DNA from 4 places in the Agrobacterium sp. K11 genome. Region 3 is predicted to be linked to each of the others. Evidence: predicted binding sites of a transcription regulator. Region 3 holds the regulator's gene; each other region holds the start of a gene.
The links. Region 3 encodes PhoB, which activates phosphate uptake and scavenging genes when phosphate is short. Its sites were predicted from a motif close to TGTCATNNANCTGTCAT; they were not measured.
Positions count from the first base shown of each region.

Region 1: the regulator PhoB is predicted to act here: its motif matches at 1,576-1,592, upstream of AC5SEO_RS14060 (bifunctional 2',3'-cyclic-nucleotide 2'-phosphodiesterase/3'-nucleotidase).
Region 2: the regulator PhoB is predicted to act here: its motif matches at 2,049-2,065, upstream of AC5SEO_RS20560 (LTA synthase family protein).
Region 4: the regulator PhoB is predicted to act here: its motif matches at 2,910-2,926, upstream of AC5SEO_RS20595 (UDP-2,3-diacylglucosamine diphosphatase).

Region 1 is NZ_JCAHRB010000007.1:52,310-56,794, forward strand. It holds gene AC5SEO_RS14045 (DUF4344 domain-containing metallopeptidase) at 1-392, opposite strand, end outside; gene AC5SEO_RS14050 (DUF1203 domain-containing protein) at 555-1,022, shown strand; gene AC5SEO_RS14055 (PilZ domain-containing protein) at 1,121-1,456, shown strand; gene AC5SEO_RS14060 (bifunctional 2',3'-cyclic-nucleotide 2'-phosphodiesterase/3'-nucleotidase) at 1,671-3,659, shown strand; gene AC5SEO_RS14065 (DUF2087 domain-containing protein) at 3,705-4,256, opposite strand; gene AC5SEO_RS14070 (LysR family transcriptional regulator) at 4,457-4,485, opposite strand, start outside.
Region 2 is NZ_JCAHRB010000011.1:145,953-150,437, reverse strand. It holds gene AC5SEO_RS20570 (VOC family protein) at 1-67, shown strand, start outside; gene AC5SEO_RS20565 (NAD+ synthase) at 216-1,895, opposite strand; gene AC5SEO_RS20560 (LTA synthase family protein) at 2,127-4,067, shown strand; gene AC5SEO_RS20555 (DUF1003 domain-containing protein) at 4,177-4,485, shown strand, end outside.
Region 3 is NZ_JCAHRB010000003.1:551,832-556,316, reverse strand. It holds gene pstB (phosphate ABC transporter ATP-binding protein PstB) at 1-528, shown strand, start outside; gene phoU (phosphate signaling complex protein PhoU) at 627-1,352, shown strand; gene phoB (phosphate regulon transcriptional regulator PhoB) at 1,384-2,067, shown strand; gene AC5SEO_RS07880 (GcrA family cell cycle regulator) at 2,367-2,900, opposite strand; gene AC5SEO_RS07875 (aspartate aminotransferase family protein) at 3,331-4,485, shown strand, end outside.
Region 4 is NZ_JCAHRB010000011.1:155,121-159,605, reverse strand. It holds gene AC5SEO_RS20605 (ABC transporter permease) at 1-646, opposite strand, end outside; gene dgcA (N-acetyl-D-Glu racemase DgcA) at 790-1,773, shown strand; gene AC5SEO_RS20595 (UDP-2,3-diacylglucosamine diphosphatase) at 2,019-2,855, opposite strand; gene AC5SEO_RS20590 (NADP-dependent malic enzyme) at 3,085-4,485, shown strand, end outside.

The sequences.
Region 1 (4,485 bases), on a different contig from region 3:
TCGCGGCTCCTGTCGGGAACAAGTGCCGAAAACACCGGTGCTTCGTGCTGGGGCAAAGCCTCCGTCTCGCGCGCCAGATACCAGCTGTCGGTAGCGTTGACGAGTGCGGTATCAAGCCATTCCTCGTTGGCCTGAAGGATGAGCGTGCCCGCCAGCTGATCGGCAGGTGCTTGCGCGCTGCCGGTCTCCGGCGCGCCGAAATCGGAGATCAGCATGCGTGCACCCTCGTGATAAAGCGAGAAGATCGCATTGCCGATGACGAAATTGACCGCCTGCTGGAGCTGATCGTCGGACAGGCCATCGAGACCGGAGGCGACCTGCGCCTGCGTGTCGATCGGAACCGTCAAAGAAACGAAAGCCAGCGGAACGGCGGCCAGAAAACGACGGAACATAAAATCAGACCTTCCGGGATCGAGGAGCGCCACTGATTCCCGATGCTAACGAGTCACGCAATGGGCTGGTTGCATCACCCGTCAAGAATCGGGTGGATAGAGGTCTGTTTCGGGATCATAGCTGCAAAGAAGCAACGCCGATCCCAACAGAAGGACCTCGCCATGACCGATCTCGTCTTTACAGCAATGCCGGCTAAGGAAGCTGAGGCTTTCCGGGCGGGAGCCGCCGACGCCTATGGCAACCCGCCGGAAAAGGCCGTTTCTCCAGGCGGCATGCCGTGCCGCCATTGCCTTTCCCAGATTAATGAAGGCGAAGGAATGCTGATCCTCGCCTACCGGCCCTTCCCTTCGCTCCAGCCCTATGCGGAAACGGGGCCAGTCTTTCTTCACGCTGAGGCCTGTGAGCACTATCCGCAGACGGATGCCCTTCCCCCGATGCTCAACAGCCCCGATTATATCGTTCGCGGTTATGGCACTGACGACCGCATCGTCTACGGCACCGGCGCGGTGACGGCGACGGACGAAATCCTTTCACGCGCAGCACATCTTCTGGAGCGGGCAGACGTCGCTTATGTGCATGTGCGCTCCGCCCGCAACAATTGCTACCAGTGCCGTATCGACACAGCATAATCGCGCGATTACTTGCAATTTTAAGCAAACGGCTAAACGGCTCTCAAACTTTCTACGTCATGATGCAAGCATCGGAAACAATTGATTTGAGTAGCGAAATGACAAACAACCTCAATATGGCGACCCGCACTGCGACCCGTAGCAAGACCCGGATCTACGCGACCGTGCACTATTTCAGCCAGTCGACCCGAGGCCGCGTGGTGGACCTGTCCGCCACCGGCATGGCGCTCGAACTGGACGGACCTTTCGCTGCCGCCAAGGGAAGCCGGGTGAAGGTGCAGAGTGAAGATCTGGGTTTCATCGAGGGTGTCGTGCAATGGCAGCACATGAACCGGCTCGGCCTGCAACTCAAACTTTCCACCAACACGCTGGCACAGCTGTCGTCTTATTTCCGCTTCTTCCACGAAGAAGTAAAACCGACTCTCGCCCGCTAAGCAGACGTTTCCGACAAGGGGAATGCGCAGGCCGGACAAAGCGCATTCCCGAAGCGCACCATGCGCGCGCGGCCACCTTGTGACAAAAAATTTATCAAACGGTTGAAAACTGGCCCGTCCGTCACGGGCTTGTCATTTTGATGATGGACTCCTCGGGGATTGCTTCTACCTTGTCGTTTTCCTGACAGAGCAAGCTTCATACGAAGGAGTTCCCATGTCGTCGCTTCTCGCTCTCCACCCCATCACTCGCCGTTCGCTTCTGGGTGGCATCGCCGCCTCTTCGGCTCTGGTGCTGTTGCATCCCTTCGCCGCGCGCGCCGCAGCCAACCAGGCGCATCTGCGCATCATGGAAACGACTGACATCCACGTTCACGTCTTTCCCTATGATTATTACGCCGACAAACCGAACGACACGATGGGTCTGGCGCGCACCGCTTCGATCATCGGCGCCATCCGTGCCGAGGCCGGAAACTCGATGCTGGTGGATAATGGCGACTTCCTGCAGGGCAATCCGCTCGGCGATTACATCGCCTATGAGCGCGGCATGAAGGCCGGCGACAAGCATCCCGTCATCAACGCCATGAATGTCCTTGGCTATGATTGTGGCACGCTTGGCAACCACGAATTCAATTACGGCCTCGACTATATGTCCAATACGCTGGCGGGCGCCGGTTTCCCTTATGTCTGCGCCAACCTCACCAAGGGTCAGCTGGCTTCCGATCCCAAGCAGGATGAGCTGTTCTTCAAGCCTTACGTCATCCTTGAGAAACAGATCCGCGATGGTGCAGGCGTAACCAGCCCGGTCAAGGTCGGTATCATCGGTTTCGTGCCGCCGCAGATCATGATGTGGGATTCCAAGAATCTGGAGGGCAAGGCCCAGACGCGCGATATCGTCGAGGCGGCTAAAGCCTGGGTTCCGGTCATGAAGGAAGAAGGTGCCGATATCGTCATCGCGCTTTCCCATTCCGGCATCGATGGCAAGGGCCAGACCGATCGCATGGAAAACGCCTCGCTTTATCTGGCGGGCGTGGAAGGCATTGACGCCATCTTCACTGGTCACCAGCATCTGGTCTTCCCCGGTCCGAAGACATGGGACGGCATCGAGGGTGCGGATGCGGTCAAGGGTACGCTGATGGGCAAGCCGGCCGTGATGGCCGGTTTCTGGGGCTCGCATATGGGCCTCATTGACCTTCTGCTCGAAAAGGACGGCAAAAGCTGGAAGATCGTCGATTTCACCTCCGAGGCCCGGCCGATCTACCACCGCGACGACAATCGCAAGGTCGTTGCAGATGTCACGGACAAACCGGAGGTCATAGCAGCCGCCAAGGCAGATCACGAAGCGGCGCTCGCCTATGTGCGTCGCCCGGTCGGCAAGACGTCGGCGCCACTCTATTCCTACTTCGCGCTGGTGGCCGACGACCCGTCCGTGCAGATCGTCTCCAATGCCCAGACGTGGTACATCAAGGACATGCTGAAGGAAGGGCAATATAAGGATCTGCCCGTGCTTTCGGCAGCAGCGCCCTTCAAGTCTGGCGGTCGCGGTGGTGCGGATTATTACACCGATGTCCCTGCCGGTGACATCGCCATCAAGAACGTCGCCGATCTCTACCTCTACCCCAACACGGTGCAGGCGGTGCTGATCAACGGTGCGCAGGTGAAGAACTGGCTGGAAATGTCCGCCGGCATGTTCAACACGGTCGAGGCCGGCGCAAAGGATGCGCCGCTCCTAAACGCGGATTTCCCGTCCTATAATTTCGACGTCATCGACGGTGTCACCTACCAGATCGACATTTCCAAACCGGCAAAGTTCGACAAGGACGGCAAGGCCGTCAATCCCGACAGCAACCGCATCGTCAATCTGCAATTCGACGGCAAGCCGATCGACCCCGAGCAGAAATTTGTGGTGGCGACCAACAATTACCGAGCAAGCGGCGGCGGAAAATTCCCCGATATCGCCGCCGACAAGGTGATCTTCGTGGCGCCCGACACCAACCGTGACGTGATCGTGCGCTATATCGTCGATCAGGGCACCATTAACCCGTCGGCGGATGCGAACTGGTCCTTCGCCCCAGTTGCCAATACGACCGCCATCTTTGAGACTGGCCCGAAGGGTCGCAATTACGCGGCTGACATCAAGGGCGCAAAAATCGAGGATGCCGGCGACGGCGCCGAAGGTTTCGCAAAGTTCCGCCTCGTTCTCTAGAGCTTGCAGCCCTCCCGGCGTTTCATCGGCCGGGAGGGCATTTACTCAATTGCGGTCACTCACGATACGCAACAGCAGTGGCAGTTCCGGCGGTGGCTTCTGCTCGATGCGTTGATAGTCGCTGCCATCGCGGTTACGGCGGATGAGCCGGAGACCCGCCATGTCACGCCGCAGCATCGCGGCATCTCCAAACAGATGCAGACCATCGAGAAAGCTGCTGAATTCGCGCTCTGAGAAACTGCGACCGGCTGGTATTCTTGCCCAAAGATACCAGAGGCACAGTTCCTGCTGGGAGCGGCGGGCCGGCCACTGCACCAATCTACCGGCAGCATCGAAAGTCCGCGCGGTCTTCAGCACCCTGCCCTCATTGACAGGCATTGTCTCCGGTCCTCTCTGCGGTGGCGGCGAGCCACTTGCTACGGGTGGCGTGCGCGCGGCGCGCAGATGCTGAAAGTTGCGAAACCCGGCAGCCCGGCTTAGGAGATTGAGCATCTCCACATGGCTTGGCTGGCGGTCCAGCCTGCCGATTTGTTCGCGTAGCGATTTGGCAAATGTGGAGAGGTCGGCGATATCAATGGAAAAGATCGAACGTGGCATGACTTACCCTCGAGTGCCATTCCGAAGAGGTGTCGCTGATCGCCGGCTTCCGACTAGGCACGGGATAAGTGCTGTCAATCTTTCAAAATGCAGGTTTAGCTTCCCTTGCGGGACGGCGATGCCTCGGTGAACTGCTGACCGTGTTTCCTGTATAAGGCAGGCCATTCACCTTCGTCAATTGGTCACTCAGTCAACCCATATCACTCGGCGGCGACAGAAATAGTCCGCT
Region 2 (4,485 bases), on a different contig from region 3:
TGGCCTGCGGGCCTTCGTTTTCGAAGACCCGGATGGTAACCGCATCGATGTGGGGCAGGTTATTTAACGAGATAGGGAGACGGCGCGGCGTGTCCGCGCCGTTGGAGGAAAAGGATGCTTCTTCGCCATCGATATATGGCGAAGCCGCAGCATCCGCACTCCGTCACCCCGAACTAGATTCGGGGTCCAGCAAGCTCCCCCATGCCCTCCTTCGACTACCTGTCCCTGAAACGGTTGGTAATCGGATAACGGCGATCGCGGCCGAAGTTCTTCTTGGTGATCTTCACCCCGGGCGCGGATTGGCGGCGTTTGTATTCGGCGAGATAGAGCAGATGCTCGATCCGGTGCACCGTCGCGATATCATGGCCACGCGCGAGGATTTCCTCGACCGACATTTCCTTTTCCACCAGGCACTCCAGAATATCGTCCAGCACCGGATAGGGCGGCAGCGAATCCTGGTCTGTCTGGTTGGGTCGCAATTCGGCGGATGGCGCCTTGGAGATGATATTGGCGGGGATCACTTCGCCGGATGGCCCGAGCGCGCCCGGCGGCACATGGGAATTGCGCCAGCTGGAGATGGCGTAGACCTGCATCTTGTAGAGGTCCTTGATGGGATTGAAACCGCCATTCATGTCGCCATAAAGCGTCGCATACCCCACCGACATTTCCGACTTGTTGCCTGTTGTCACCACCATCGAGCCGAACTTGTTGGAAACGGCCATGAGAATGGTGCCGCGTGTACGGCTCTGCAGGTTTTCTTCGGTAATGCCTTCTTCCGTGCCTTCGAACATTTCCGAAAGCGCCGAAAGGAACCCATCCACCGGTTCGGCAATGGGCACGATATCGTAACGGCAGCCAAGCGCCCTGGCGCAATCGGCTGCGTCCTTTAGCGAATCCTCGGAGGTGTAACGATAGGGCAGCATGATGCAGCGCACCCGTTCTTCGCCCAGCGCATCAACAGCGAGCGCAGCGCAGATCGCCGAATCGATACCGCCGGAAAGGCCGAGAACAACGCTCTTGAAGCCGTTCTTGTTGACGTAATCGCGAAAGCCCAGCATGCAGGCGCGGTAATCCGCCTCCTCGCCTTCAGGGATTTTCGAGAAAGGACCGCTCTCGCAGCGCCAGCCTTCTGCGGTGCGTTTCCAATCGGTGACGGCAAGGGTCGCCTCGAACTGGCTCATCTGGAAGGCAAGGGTCTTGTCGGCATTGAAACCGAAGCTCGCGCCGTCGAAAACCAGCTCGTCCTGCCCGCCAAGCTGATTGGCGAAGACCAGCGGCAAGCCGCTTTCGATTACTTGCTTCAGCGCCACCTGATGGCGCACATCCAGCTTGCCGCGATAATAGGGCGAACCATTCGGCACCAACAGGATTTCCGCCCCGCTTTCGGCAAGCGTTTCGCACACACCCATATCGTTCCAGATTTCCTCGCAGATCGGAATGCCGATCCTGACACCGCGGAAATTATAAGGACCGGAGATCGAACCTTCGGCGAAAACACGCTTTTCATCGAACTCGCCGTAATTCGGCAGGTCGATCTTGTCACGCAGCGCGATGATCTTGCCGCCATCCAGAAGCGCAACCGAATTGTGCCGGCCCGTTTCGCCCTGACGCGGAAAACCGATGACGACGCCCGGCCCGCCATCGGCGGTTTCCGCCGCCAGTTCTTCCACGGCCTTCAGGCACGCTTTCAGAAAAGCCGGCTTCAATACCAGGTCTTCCGGCGGATAGCCGGATATGAACAGCTCGGTCAGAAGCAGGAGATCGGCACCCTGCGTCGCCGCATCGGCCCGTGCTTCGCGCGCCCTGGCGAGATTGCCCGCCACGTCGCCAACAGTCGGATTGAACTGCCCGACGGCAATTCGAAGATGGTTTTTGATGTCGTGTCTGTCGCTCATGGCTTTTCAATACCGCGCCCGTGCCCGCTCCGCAACGCGGCAATTGCATGCCGCACCACCTTGATAGGATGAAGCCGCAACCGGCATTCACGCTAAGGTTATCACCGCACCGGCCACACTCCGCAAAGTTCATGTCGCGTTCATCGCGCTTATGTGACAGTTACATGACAGTTTTGCGACGCCCCGATTCACCTCCCCGAATTGCGCGGTGTTGCCTCGTAATACCGGAGTATGAGTTTGAGAAATTCGGCGCCAAAAACAACGGCTTCCGAAAAGGCTGATTTTGTCTTTTCGCCTGCATGGACGCGGAGCCTTTCCAAGCTTTCGGGCAAGGCCTACACGCTTGCCAATCTGACGTTTTCGTCGGTCGTGCTTGTCGTCGCGCTGGAATGGATCGCCCGCGGTTCGCTAGTTGATGTCGGCACCTTCCTCACCTCATCCGCCCGCCCCGGCATGACCACCATCGCCGCCGTGCTGCTGCTGCTCGTAGCGCTGGATTCCATCCTCGGCCGCCGTTACCTGTCGCTCATCGCCGTTGCGCCGCTTTGCGCGCTGACAGGGCTGATTTCCGCGCAGAAACAGACCTATCTCTCCGATCCGCTTTATCCCTCCGACCTGCTGTTCGGCCGGCAGATCCTCGAGCTTCTGCCCACCATGCTGAAAGCCCAGCCGCTGACGGCCGTGCTGGTCGGCCTTGGCCTTTGCGCCACGGTTGCGGCCCTTTCCACCCTGTGGCTGCTGGCGCGGCGTTATTCGCCGGGCTTGAGCTGGCGCGAACGCGCCGCAGGTCTTGTGCTGGCGCTGCCGCTTCTGGCCGGCCTCGCCTCGCTCATGGACTATTCGCATTATTCGTGGGTGCGCGATCGTCTCAACATCATCCCCATGATGTGGGATCAACAGGAGAATTACCGCCATAACGGTTTCCTGATGGCCTTTGCCTTCAATATTCCCATGGCCAACGTCTCGGCGCCGCAGGGTTACGGCGAAAACAGCATCGCAGACCTGACCTCGGAACCCGCCGCCTTTGCCGCCAACACGGGCGATTACCCTGATGTCATCATGTTGATGAGCGAATCGCTTTGGGATCCGACACGGCTTGAAAACGTGAAGCTCTCTGCCGATCCGATGCCCAACATCCGCGCCAAGCAATCCGGCAACGTGTTCTCGCCGGAATTCGGCGGCATGACGGCGAATGTGGAATTCGAGGCGCTGACCGGCTTTTCCAACGCCTTCCTGCCCTATGGCAGCATTCCCTACCAGCAATATATCCGCCGCCCGGTGCCCTCGCTTGCCAGCTTCTTCCGTGGCGAAGGGTATTCGGCCATCGCCATGCATCCGTTTCAGGAATGGTTCTGGAACCGCAAGGAAGTCTACAGGAATTTCGGCTTCGAGGAGTTCCGCTCGGAAGAGACATTGCCGCCCATGGAAAAGCGCGGCAACTTCGCCTCCGACGACGCGCTGATGGACCAGATCATGGTGGCCGCGGACGATGCGCGCAACCCGCTCTTCCTCTTCGCCGTCACCCTCCAGGGACACGGACCTTACGAGGCGGGCCGTTATGCCAGCGACACCATCGGCGTAGAGGGCGATCTTTCCGCTTCCGCATCGCAGGCGCTTGGTACCTATGCGCAGGGCGTGGCGGAGGCCGACGACGCCCTTCTGAAGCTGATGCGCTGGGCAAAAAAGCGCGAGCGCGAAACCATCATCGTGCTCTTCGGCGATCACCTGCCGCCGCTTGGCCAGACATTCGTGGAAAGCGGCTACATGCCGGGCATGGTGGCCAGCCGCCGCGCGCCGCTGGAAGTCATGAAAAAGGAACACGAGACGCCGCTCGTCGTCTGGTCCTCGAAGACAGGCGTGCGCAAGAATATCGGCACCATCAGCCCGGCGCTGTTGCCCTATCACGTACTGAAAACAGCCGGTTTCTCAGACCCCTTCTATACGGGGACTTTGGGCGAAGTGCAGGATGCGTTTTCCGTCGTCGACCGGCATATGCTGGTGGCAACGGATGGCAAGGCCCTGCCCGACTGGTCGATTTCACCCAATTCCATTCCGGACGTGGTGCGCAATTATCGCCTGCTGCAATTCGACATGATGTTCGGCGAGCAATATGGCCGAGAGCGCTTCTTCCCCGGCTTCAACTGGGTAAATGACGCTACACCCTCCGTCTGATGGGGCTGGATGCCTAAACGGCATGGCAGCGGAAATCGTTTGAATTCCATTGCCATGCGGGTTTATCTCGACAGGGCCGTAACGAACCATCAGCACCACGAGAAGCACCGTGTCAGACATCTCCGACTATATCGTTTCGCACTTCAAGCGCTCCTCCCGGGAAATCGGCGAGGTCGAGCGTCGTATTCTGGAACTGTCGCACCAGAAAAAGCTGGTCTCGACCGACACCAATGCGGAATTTTCCGCCGGGGCAAACCTGGGCGACAGGCTGGCCGACAGCATTGCAAGGGTTGGCGGCTCCTGGGGATTTATCCTCAGCTTCTGCTTTTTCCTGGTGTTCTGGGCAATCATCAACACCATCGTGCTGACGACGCGGGCCTTCGACCCCTACCCCTTCATCTTCCTCAATCTTCTGCTC
Region 3 (4,485 bases):
ATCGACGTCGTGGAACTGCGTGCCCGCGTCGGCATGGTGTTCCAGAAGCCGAACCCGTTTCCGAAGACGATTTATGAGAACATCGCCTACGGCCCGCGTATCCACGGTCTCGCCCGCAACAAGGCGGATATGGACCAGATCGTCGAGCATAGCCTGCAGAAAGCGGGTCTCTGGAACGAGGTGAAGGATCGTTTGCTGGAATCCGGCACGGGTCTCTCCGGTGGCCAGCAGCAGCGTCTGTGCATCGCACGCGCGGTTGCCGTTAGCCCGGAAGTGATCCTGATGGACGAGCCGTGCTCGGCGTTGGATCCGATCGCGACTGCGAAGGTCGAGGAACTCATCCACGAACTGCGCACCAACTACACCATCGTCATCGTCACGCACTCCATGCAGCAGGCGGCGCGCGTTTCCCAGCGTACGGCCATGTTCCATCTTGGTCATCTTGTCGAAGAAAACGAAACCGACAAGATGTTCACCAATCCGGACGACCAGCGCACGCAGGACTACATCATGGGCCGCTTCGGCTGATCCCCGGCCGGTGCTTTATCGTAACCGTACAAGACTGGTGCCTCTGCCGTGCCCCGCTGTTGGGCACGCGCATGCAGGCCAAGCCGGAGGAATAGACCATGACACAGACAACGACCCATTCGCATATCCTGTCTGCCTATGACGACGAACTGAAGTTTCTGACGCGCCGCATCGCCGAAATGGGCGGTCTTGCCGAGCAGATGTGCGGTGACGCCGTGCGCGCACTCGTCAATTCTGATGCTGCGCTCGCGCAGAAAGTCATTTCGGACGATACCATTCTCGACCATGCTGAGCGCGAAATCGGCGACAAGGCGATTGTAACCATCGCCAAGCGTCAGCCGATGGCGGCAGACCTTCGCGAGATCATCGGCACCCTGCGTATCGCCGCCGATCTCGAACGCGTCGGCGATCTTGGCAAGAACACGGCCAAGCGCGTTATCGCTGTCGCCGGCACCGGCGTTCCGCGCAAGCTCGCCCGCGGCATCGAGCATCTGTCCGACCTGGCGCTGGTGCAGCTCAAGGAAGTCCTCGACGTCTATTCCACGCGTTCCGCCGAAAAGGCCAATGCGATCCGTGAACGCGACGAGGAAATCGATGCCATGTACACGTCGCTCTTCCGGGAGCTTCTGACCTACATGATGGAAGACCCGCGCAACATCACCACCTGCACGCATCTTCTGTTCTGCGCCAAGAACATCGAGCGTATCGGCGATCATGCGACGAATATCGCAGAGACGATCTATTACATGACCACTGGCAGCCAGCCGGAGGGCGAGCGTCCGAAGGACGACAGTTCCAACACGCTTGGTTCGGTGACCGAGTAACAGACAAGCAGAAGCTTGCGGAGTTCAGCATATGGTGCCCAAGATTGCAGTTGTGGAAGACGAGGAAGCGCTGAGCGTCCTGCTTCGTTACAATCTCGAGGCTGAGGGATACGACGTCGACACGATACCCCGTGGCGATGAGGCGGAAATCAGGCTGCAGGAGCGCATTCCGGATCTTCTCATCCTGGACTGGATGTTGCCCGGTGTCTCCGGTATCGAACTGTGCCGGCGCTTGAGAATGCGGCCGGAAACAGAACGCCTGCCCATCATCATGCTGACGGCGCGTGGCGAAGAGAGCGAACGGGTTCGCGGTCTCGCTACCGGCGCTGACGATTATGTCGTCAAGCCGTTCTCGACGCCGGAACTCATGGCCCGGGTCAAGGCCATGTTGCGCCGGGCCCGTCCGGAGGTTCTGTCGTCGGTGCTCAAATGCGGCGATATCGAACTGGACCGCGAGACCCATCGCGTTCACCGCAAAAGCCGCGAAGTGCGCCTCGGCCCGACGGAATTCCGCTTGCTGGAATTCCTGATGACGTCGCCGGGTCGGGTGTTTTCCCGCTCGCAATTGCTGGATGGCGTCTGGGGTCATGATATCTATGTCGACGAGCGTACTGTCGATGTGCATGTCGGACGTCTGCGCAAGGCCCTGAATTTCTCGCACATGCAGGATGTCATCCGCACGGTGCGTGGTGCGGGATATTCGATGGAAGCCTGAGCGATGCGGAACCAGATAGTTTCGCTGGCGAAGTAGTGCACCAAAAAATCAGGAAGCCCGAAATCTGAAACGATTTCGGGCTTTTTCAATATGAATATCCGCCAAACTCGATGCCATTGTCCGTTTTGACCGGAGGAGATCGGCGGCGCGTTGAAATCCGGATTGAAGGGTCACGCCCGATAGTAAGGGGAAAGGGTGAGGCCTGCCATCAAGCCGCCCAGAAAGCGGCTTTATTTTTGTCATAAAAAAACGGGCCCGAAGGCCCGTAATTTTTGAGTGCTGAATGCGTGCCGCAACACTCAAGCCTTGCGGCGCTCGCTCACCGGCTGGTAGGCGAGTTTCGCATGGAACTTGCAATAGGGCGAAGATTCCAGCGCTTCACAACCGCAGAAATGGAAGTCGTCCTTCAGCGGATCGCCAACCGGCCATTTGCAGGTGCGCTCGGTCAGTTCCGTCAGCGTCAGGCGACGGGAAATCGGCGTGACAACGTTCTTGGAAGGAACGTAATCGAGAACCTGCGCGGTCTCGATATCGATCTCCTCGTGCAGCGCCGTTGCCGCGTTCGAACGGGTGAGGATGCGTGCCGGTGCCGCGTTGACGCGACCTGCGAAAGTCGTCGCACGCGGGGCAGGGGCAGCGGTGCGCTTCGGCGCGGAGCGTGCCGAAGTCACTGGACCGCCAGCCTTGACGCGTCCCGGCAGATTGAGACGATGGACCTTGCCGATCACGGCATTACGGCTGACGCCGCCCAGCTGCGCTGCAATCTGGCTGGCGCTAAGGCCCTCGGACCACAATTTCTTGAGCTTTTCGACTCGTTCGTCTGTCCAGTTCATGCCGCTTCTCCGCTTGTCGCGTGTATTTTCGGCAGAATCCCTCTCCGTCTCGCGCGCATGCCGCAAGCGTGGTTTCCGCCTGATTTTCGGTGACTAGTTCCGCCGCAATGCAGTCTAGTAATTAGCGATTAACCTAGTGCCAGCCCGACTCCGTGGCAAGAGTCGCGGGAATCATCTGGAATCGATTTTCCGGTTTTCCCCAACTTGCTGGCGTATTGAGTCTGAAAGGCAACACCTTGGGGCTGGCCCGCCGCCGCATACTAGTGCTTGAGAAGCCCGGGAAACGCTGACTTTTGTTGACATCGGCAAACGAAGTGACAATAGTGCCCCTGCCGCCGCAAGGCGGCATTTTGATTTTCAGGCGAGGGATAACCCCGCAAGCCTATTGACAACAGTTTGACAGCGCATCTGCGCAAGGAGTGATACAGCCATGGCCGAAGCCGGCGCGCCATTGTTTGATACGTTTTCAAGAGCCCCCTTGCGCTTCGAGCGCGGTGAGGGTGTATGGCTGTTCACGGAAAGCGGCGAGCGATATCTGGATTTTGCGGCCGGTGTTGCTGTCAACTCGCTGGGCCACGCCCATCCTCACCTCGTTGATGCGATCAAGACGCAGGCCGAGAAGGTCTGGCACGTCTCGAACCTTTATGAAGTACCGGGACAGGAAAAACTCGCCAGGCGCCTGACGGAAGCGACTTTCGCGGACAAGGTATTCTTCACAAATTCAGGCGCGGAAGCCCTGGAATGCGCCATCAAGACCGCCCGCCGTTATCACTATACCAAGGGCCATCCGGAGAAGTTCCGCATCGTGTCCTTCGAAGGCGCTTTCCATGGCCGTACACTGGCGACGATCGCCGCGGGTGGCCAGCAGAAATACCTCGAAGGTTTCGGTCCCAAGGTCGAAGGTTTCGATCAGGTTCCGTTCGGTGATGTCGATGCCCTCAAGGCCGTCATCACGGCTGAGACTGCAGCACTTCTGATCGAGCCCATCCAGGGCGAGGGCGGCATTCGCTCGCCCAGCAAGGAATTCCTGCAAATTCTGCGCGGATTGTGCGACGAGCACGGCCTGCTGCTGATTTTCGATGAGGTCCAGACGGGTGTCGGCCGCACAGGCAAGCTGTTTGCTTATGAACATACCGGTGTTGCGCCCGATATCATGGCGGTCGCCAAGGGTATCGGTGGCGGTTTCCCGCTCGGCGCATGCCTTGCCACGGCAGATGCCGCTTCCGGCATGACGGCGGGCGTACATGGCACCACCTATGGCGGCAACCCGCTGGCCATGGCAGTCGGCAATGCCGTGCTTGACGTCGTTCTCTCCGAAGGTTTTCTCGAGAAGGTCCGTGACGTCGCGCTGGTCTTCCGGCAGGGTCTGGCCTCGCTCAAGGACCGTTATCCTGACGTGATCGACGAAATTCGCGGCGAAGGCCTGCTTCTGGGCATCAAGGCGAAGATTCCTTCGGGCGAATTGCTGCAGGCCATGCGCGCAGAGCATCTGCTTGGCGTGCCTGCGGGCGACAATGTCATCCGTCTTCTGCCGCCGCTCGTCACCACGGCGGAAGAGGCCCGTGAGGGTCTTGCACGTATCGAC
Region 4 (4,485 bases), on a different contig from region 3:
CGAGATCGACGACGAACACTTCCGCGCCGAAGTAACGCAGCTGGAAGGCGCCCTGCTGGGCGATGATGGCGCCGATCAAAAACGACATCAGCATGATGATCGGCACGGCGCGCACGCCCATATGGTCGATCTGGTTGACGATGGCCGCCGGCGAGACGCCACGGCCGCGCCCGAGCTTCATCTGCGCGCCGCGCACGGCAGAACCCAGAATATACATGCCCGCGAGGAAATCCGCACCATTCTGGACGACAGCTTGTCCTATCGGCGAGAAGAAGCGTTCGGCAAGTCCCACCTTGGCGGCAGGCTCACCCTCCATCGCCGCTTTATCCGGCAATTGGCCGATCAGATCCTCGATTCGCTCGTTTCCGGTAAGCGTGACGGTAACGCCCTTCGCTTCCATATCTTCGCGCAATCGCCGGATGACCCAGGCGCCGGTCGTGTCGATTGCCTCCACCGAGGAAAGATCGATCTCCACCGGACCGGCAGGGCCGCTTTTCTCGATGTTTTCGAGGCGTGCAAAAATGCCGGAAAGATTGCTGTTGCGCCAGGAACCGCTCAAGGCATACCGCTGGCCGCCGCCGGAGACGGCGTCGTCTTCGGTGATTGCGGCCGGGTTCGCCTGTTGCCGTATATCCTGTTCTTGCATAATGCTCCGAGCGAGTGCAGCCGTCACGAGATTCTTAAAGGTTTCATAACGGTTTGGCCTTCGGCAAGCCACAGTGACAGCCGACAATTCGCGATAAATTTGGCGTCATGTGTCTTTTAACGCCTGTCAGGAAGTGAAAAAACATGCCCCGTTACCTTCAAGCCACAACAGAACGTTTCGCCGTTGCTGGCAGCTTCACTATTTCACGCGGCACTCGCACACATGCGGATGTCGTAACGTGCACCATCCGCGATGGTTCCTTTACCGGCAGAGGTGAATGTGTGCCCTACCCGCGTTATGGTGAAAGCATCGAAGGCGTTATCGCCGATATCGAAGCGATGGCTGAGCAGATTGCCGGCGGCCTGACACGGCATGAATTGCAGCAGGTGATGAAACCCGGCGCCGCCCGCAATGCAGTGGATTGCGCACTATGGGACCTCGAAGCCAAGATGAGTGGCAAAAGTGCTGCCGAACATAGTCTCGGACACGCGGCAAAACCGCTCCTTACCGCCTATACCATCTCGCTTGCCGATCCCGAGACCATGGCGGCGAAAACGGCGGAAAACGCTGGCCGCCCGCTGCTGAAGATCAAGACAGGAACGGCGGATGACGAGGCGCGCCTGCGGGCCGTGCGCACCGCAGCACCTGACGCGCGCATCATCATCGACGCCAATGAGGGCTGGAACGACGATAATATCGAATATTATCTGAAACTCGCAGCGGAACTGAACATCGCGCTCATCGAACAGCCGCTTCCCGCCGGCAAGGACGCCATCCTGGCCCGCATCGACCACCCGGTCCCCATCTGCGCCGATGAAAGCGTGCATTCCACCAAGGACCTCGCAGACCTGCGCGACCGTTACGATGCGATCAACATCAAGCTGGACAAGACTGGCGGTCTCACGGAAGCACTTGTCATGAAGGCAGAGGCGGAGCGGCTAGGCTTCATCATCATGGTCGGCTGCATGCTCGGCACCTCGCTCGGCATGGCTCCCGCCGTTCTGGCCGCTCAGGGAGCCGCCTTCTCCGATCTCGACGGCCCGCTGATTCTCAGGCAGGACCGGCAGCCGGGCCTCGTTTACGAGGGTTCGCTGGTTTATCCGCCGCAGCCGGAGTTGTGGGGATAAGAGCCCTCGTTCGGGTTTCGTGTGAAAGCACTACGCCGCACATCGCAATAGTCTTTGCAGTATCACGTAAACTGTATGACCAGCCTTGCCTCACACTCGGCGTCATCCTCGGGCTTGTCCCGAGGATCTATCCACGTCGCGCGAAATCAATCGGTTGCAAATCCTTGGGACAAGCCCAAGGATGACGACAGAGAGCTGAACCATCCCGCGCTTAGGGATCGCCCTGCCTGTTGAAACAACCCCAATCAGGCCGCGTGCTTGCCAATCAGACCTGGAATATCCACCGGCTCCATCTCGTCCGATGTCTGCGAAGGGACATCGCTCGTCTGCATCCAGGTGATCAGCTCGAAAGTGCCATCGGCATTTTCGGCAATCGCAGTGCAGCTTTCCACCCAGTCGCCGGTGTTGATGTAGCGGATGCCGTCCATGTCTTCCATCACGGCGTGGTGGATATGGCCACAGATCACACCATCCACATTGTTGCGGCGCGCCTCGTCGGCCACTACGCGCTGGAACTCGCCGATGAAGTTGACGGCGTGTTTGACCTGCAATTTCGCCCAGGCCGAGAACGACCAGTAAGGCAGGCCGATGCGGCGGCGCACCGCAGCAAGGACGATGTTAATCGCAATCGCCGCGTCGTAGGCCCAGTCACCGAGATAGGCGAGAAGGCGGGCATTGCGCACCACCACGTCGAACTCGTCGCCATGGATGATGAGATATTTCTTGCCGTCTGCCGCCTCGTGGATCATGCGCTCGGCCACTTCGATACCGCCGAAATGCATGCCCGGAAACTCGCGCAGGAATTCATCGTGGTTGCCGGGAATATAAACGATACGTGTTCCCTTGCGGGCCTTGCGCAACAACTTCTGCACCACGTCGTTGCAGCCCTGCGGCCAGTACCAGCTGCGGCGCAGGCGCCAGCCGTCGATGATGTCACCGACCAGAATGATCGTATCGGCCTCGTGATGTTTCAGGAAGTCGAGCAAAAAATCCGTCTTGGCCGCCTTGGAACCGAGATGGACATCCGAAATGAAAAGCGTTCTGAACTGTCTGGTTTCAATTTGACCGGCCACGGATTTAATCCCCTTGTTCGGTTGCGTCCCTGCGGCTTTCTTCCCTCTCAGAACCAGACTCGTGTTGCAGCAACATGACAATGGCCGGTTTTTGTATGGAATATGACTGATGGCATCACGAAAACGCGAATAAGCCATGCCCGCATTTGCATAAGGGGGCGGCAAATAACGGCTGTACCACGGGAAAGTTTGTTGTATTCAGAGGGCCGGAATTGAACCAGACATGACGGTGGAAGACATGACCTCTCACGATAAGAACAACACGCCCGCCAACACGGCAAAGGCCGACATCGAGGAACAGGCGCTCTTTTTCCACCGCTACCCGCGCCCCGGCAAGCTGGAAATCCAGGCCACCAAGCCCCTTGGCAACCAGCGCGATCTGGCGCTTGCCTACTCGCCGGGTGTCGCCGCCCCCTGCCTCGCCATCCATGAAAATCCGGAAATGGCAGCGGAATATACCGCCCGCGCCAATCTCGTTGCAGTGATTTCCAACGGTACGGCAGTGCTTGGCCTTGGAAATATCGGCCCGCTTGCGTCCAAGCCTGTTATGGAGGGCAAGGCCGTCCTCTTCAAGAAATTCGCCGGCATCGACGTTTTCGATATCGAGATCGATGCGCCCGGCATCAACGACATGGTCTCCACCATCGCAGCGCTGGAACCCACCTTCGGCGGCATCAACCTTGAAGACATCAAGGCGCCCGAATGTTTCGAGGTGGAGCGCCAGCTGCGCGAGAAGATGAACATCCCGGTCTTCCACGACGATCAGCACGGAACGGCGATCATCGTCGCCGCCGCCGTCACCAACGCGCTGGAACTGGCCGGAAAATCGCTTTCGAGCGTCAAGATCGTTGCGTCAGGCGCCGGTGCGGCAGCCCTTGCCTGCCTCAATCTGCTTGTCGCCATGGGCGCAAAGAAAGAAAACATCTGGGTCCACGATATCGAGGGTCTCGTTTATGACGGCCGCAACTCGCTGATGGACGAGTGGAAGGAAGTTTACGCGCAAAAGACCGACAAGCGGGTTCTGGCCGACTCGATCGACGGCGCCGATGTCTTCCTCGGTCTTTCGGCGGCAGGCGTGCTGAAGCCGGAACTTCTGGAGCGCATGGCGGAAAATCCGCTGATCCTGGCACTTGCCAACCCCAATCCGGAAATCATGCCGGAAGTGGCCCGTGCTGCCCGCCCGGATGCGATGATCTGCACCGGCCGTTCGGACTTCCCGAACCAGGTCAACAACGTGCTGTGCTTCCCCTATATCTTCCGCGGCGCGCTGGATTGCGGCGCAACCACGATCAACGAGGAAATGAAGATGGCCGCCGTGCAGGCCATCGCCGAGCTTGCCCGCGAGGAAGTCTCGGAAGTCGCCGCCAAGGCCTATAGCGGCGAAACGCCGATCTTCGGCCCGAACTACCTCATTCCCTCGCCTTTCGATCCGCGTCTCATCCTGCGCATCGCACCGGCCGTTGCCCGTGCTGCCGCCGCAAGCGGCGTCGCCGCCCGGCCAATCAGCGATTTCGAAGCCTATCTCGACCAGCTCAACCGCTTCGTCTGGCGTTCCGGCTTCATCATGAAACCGGTCTTCAACGCCGCCAAGGTTGCCGAAAAGAAGCGCATCATCTTTGCTGAAGGCGAAGACGAGCGC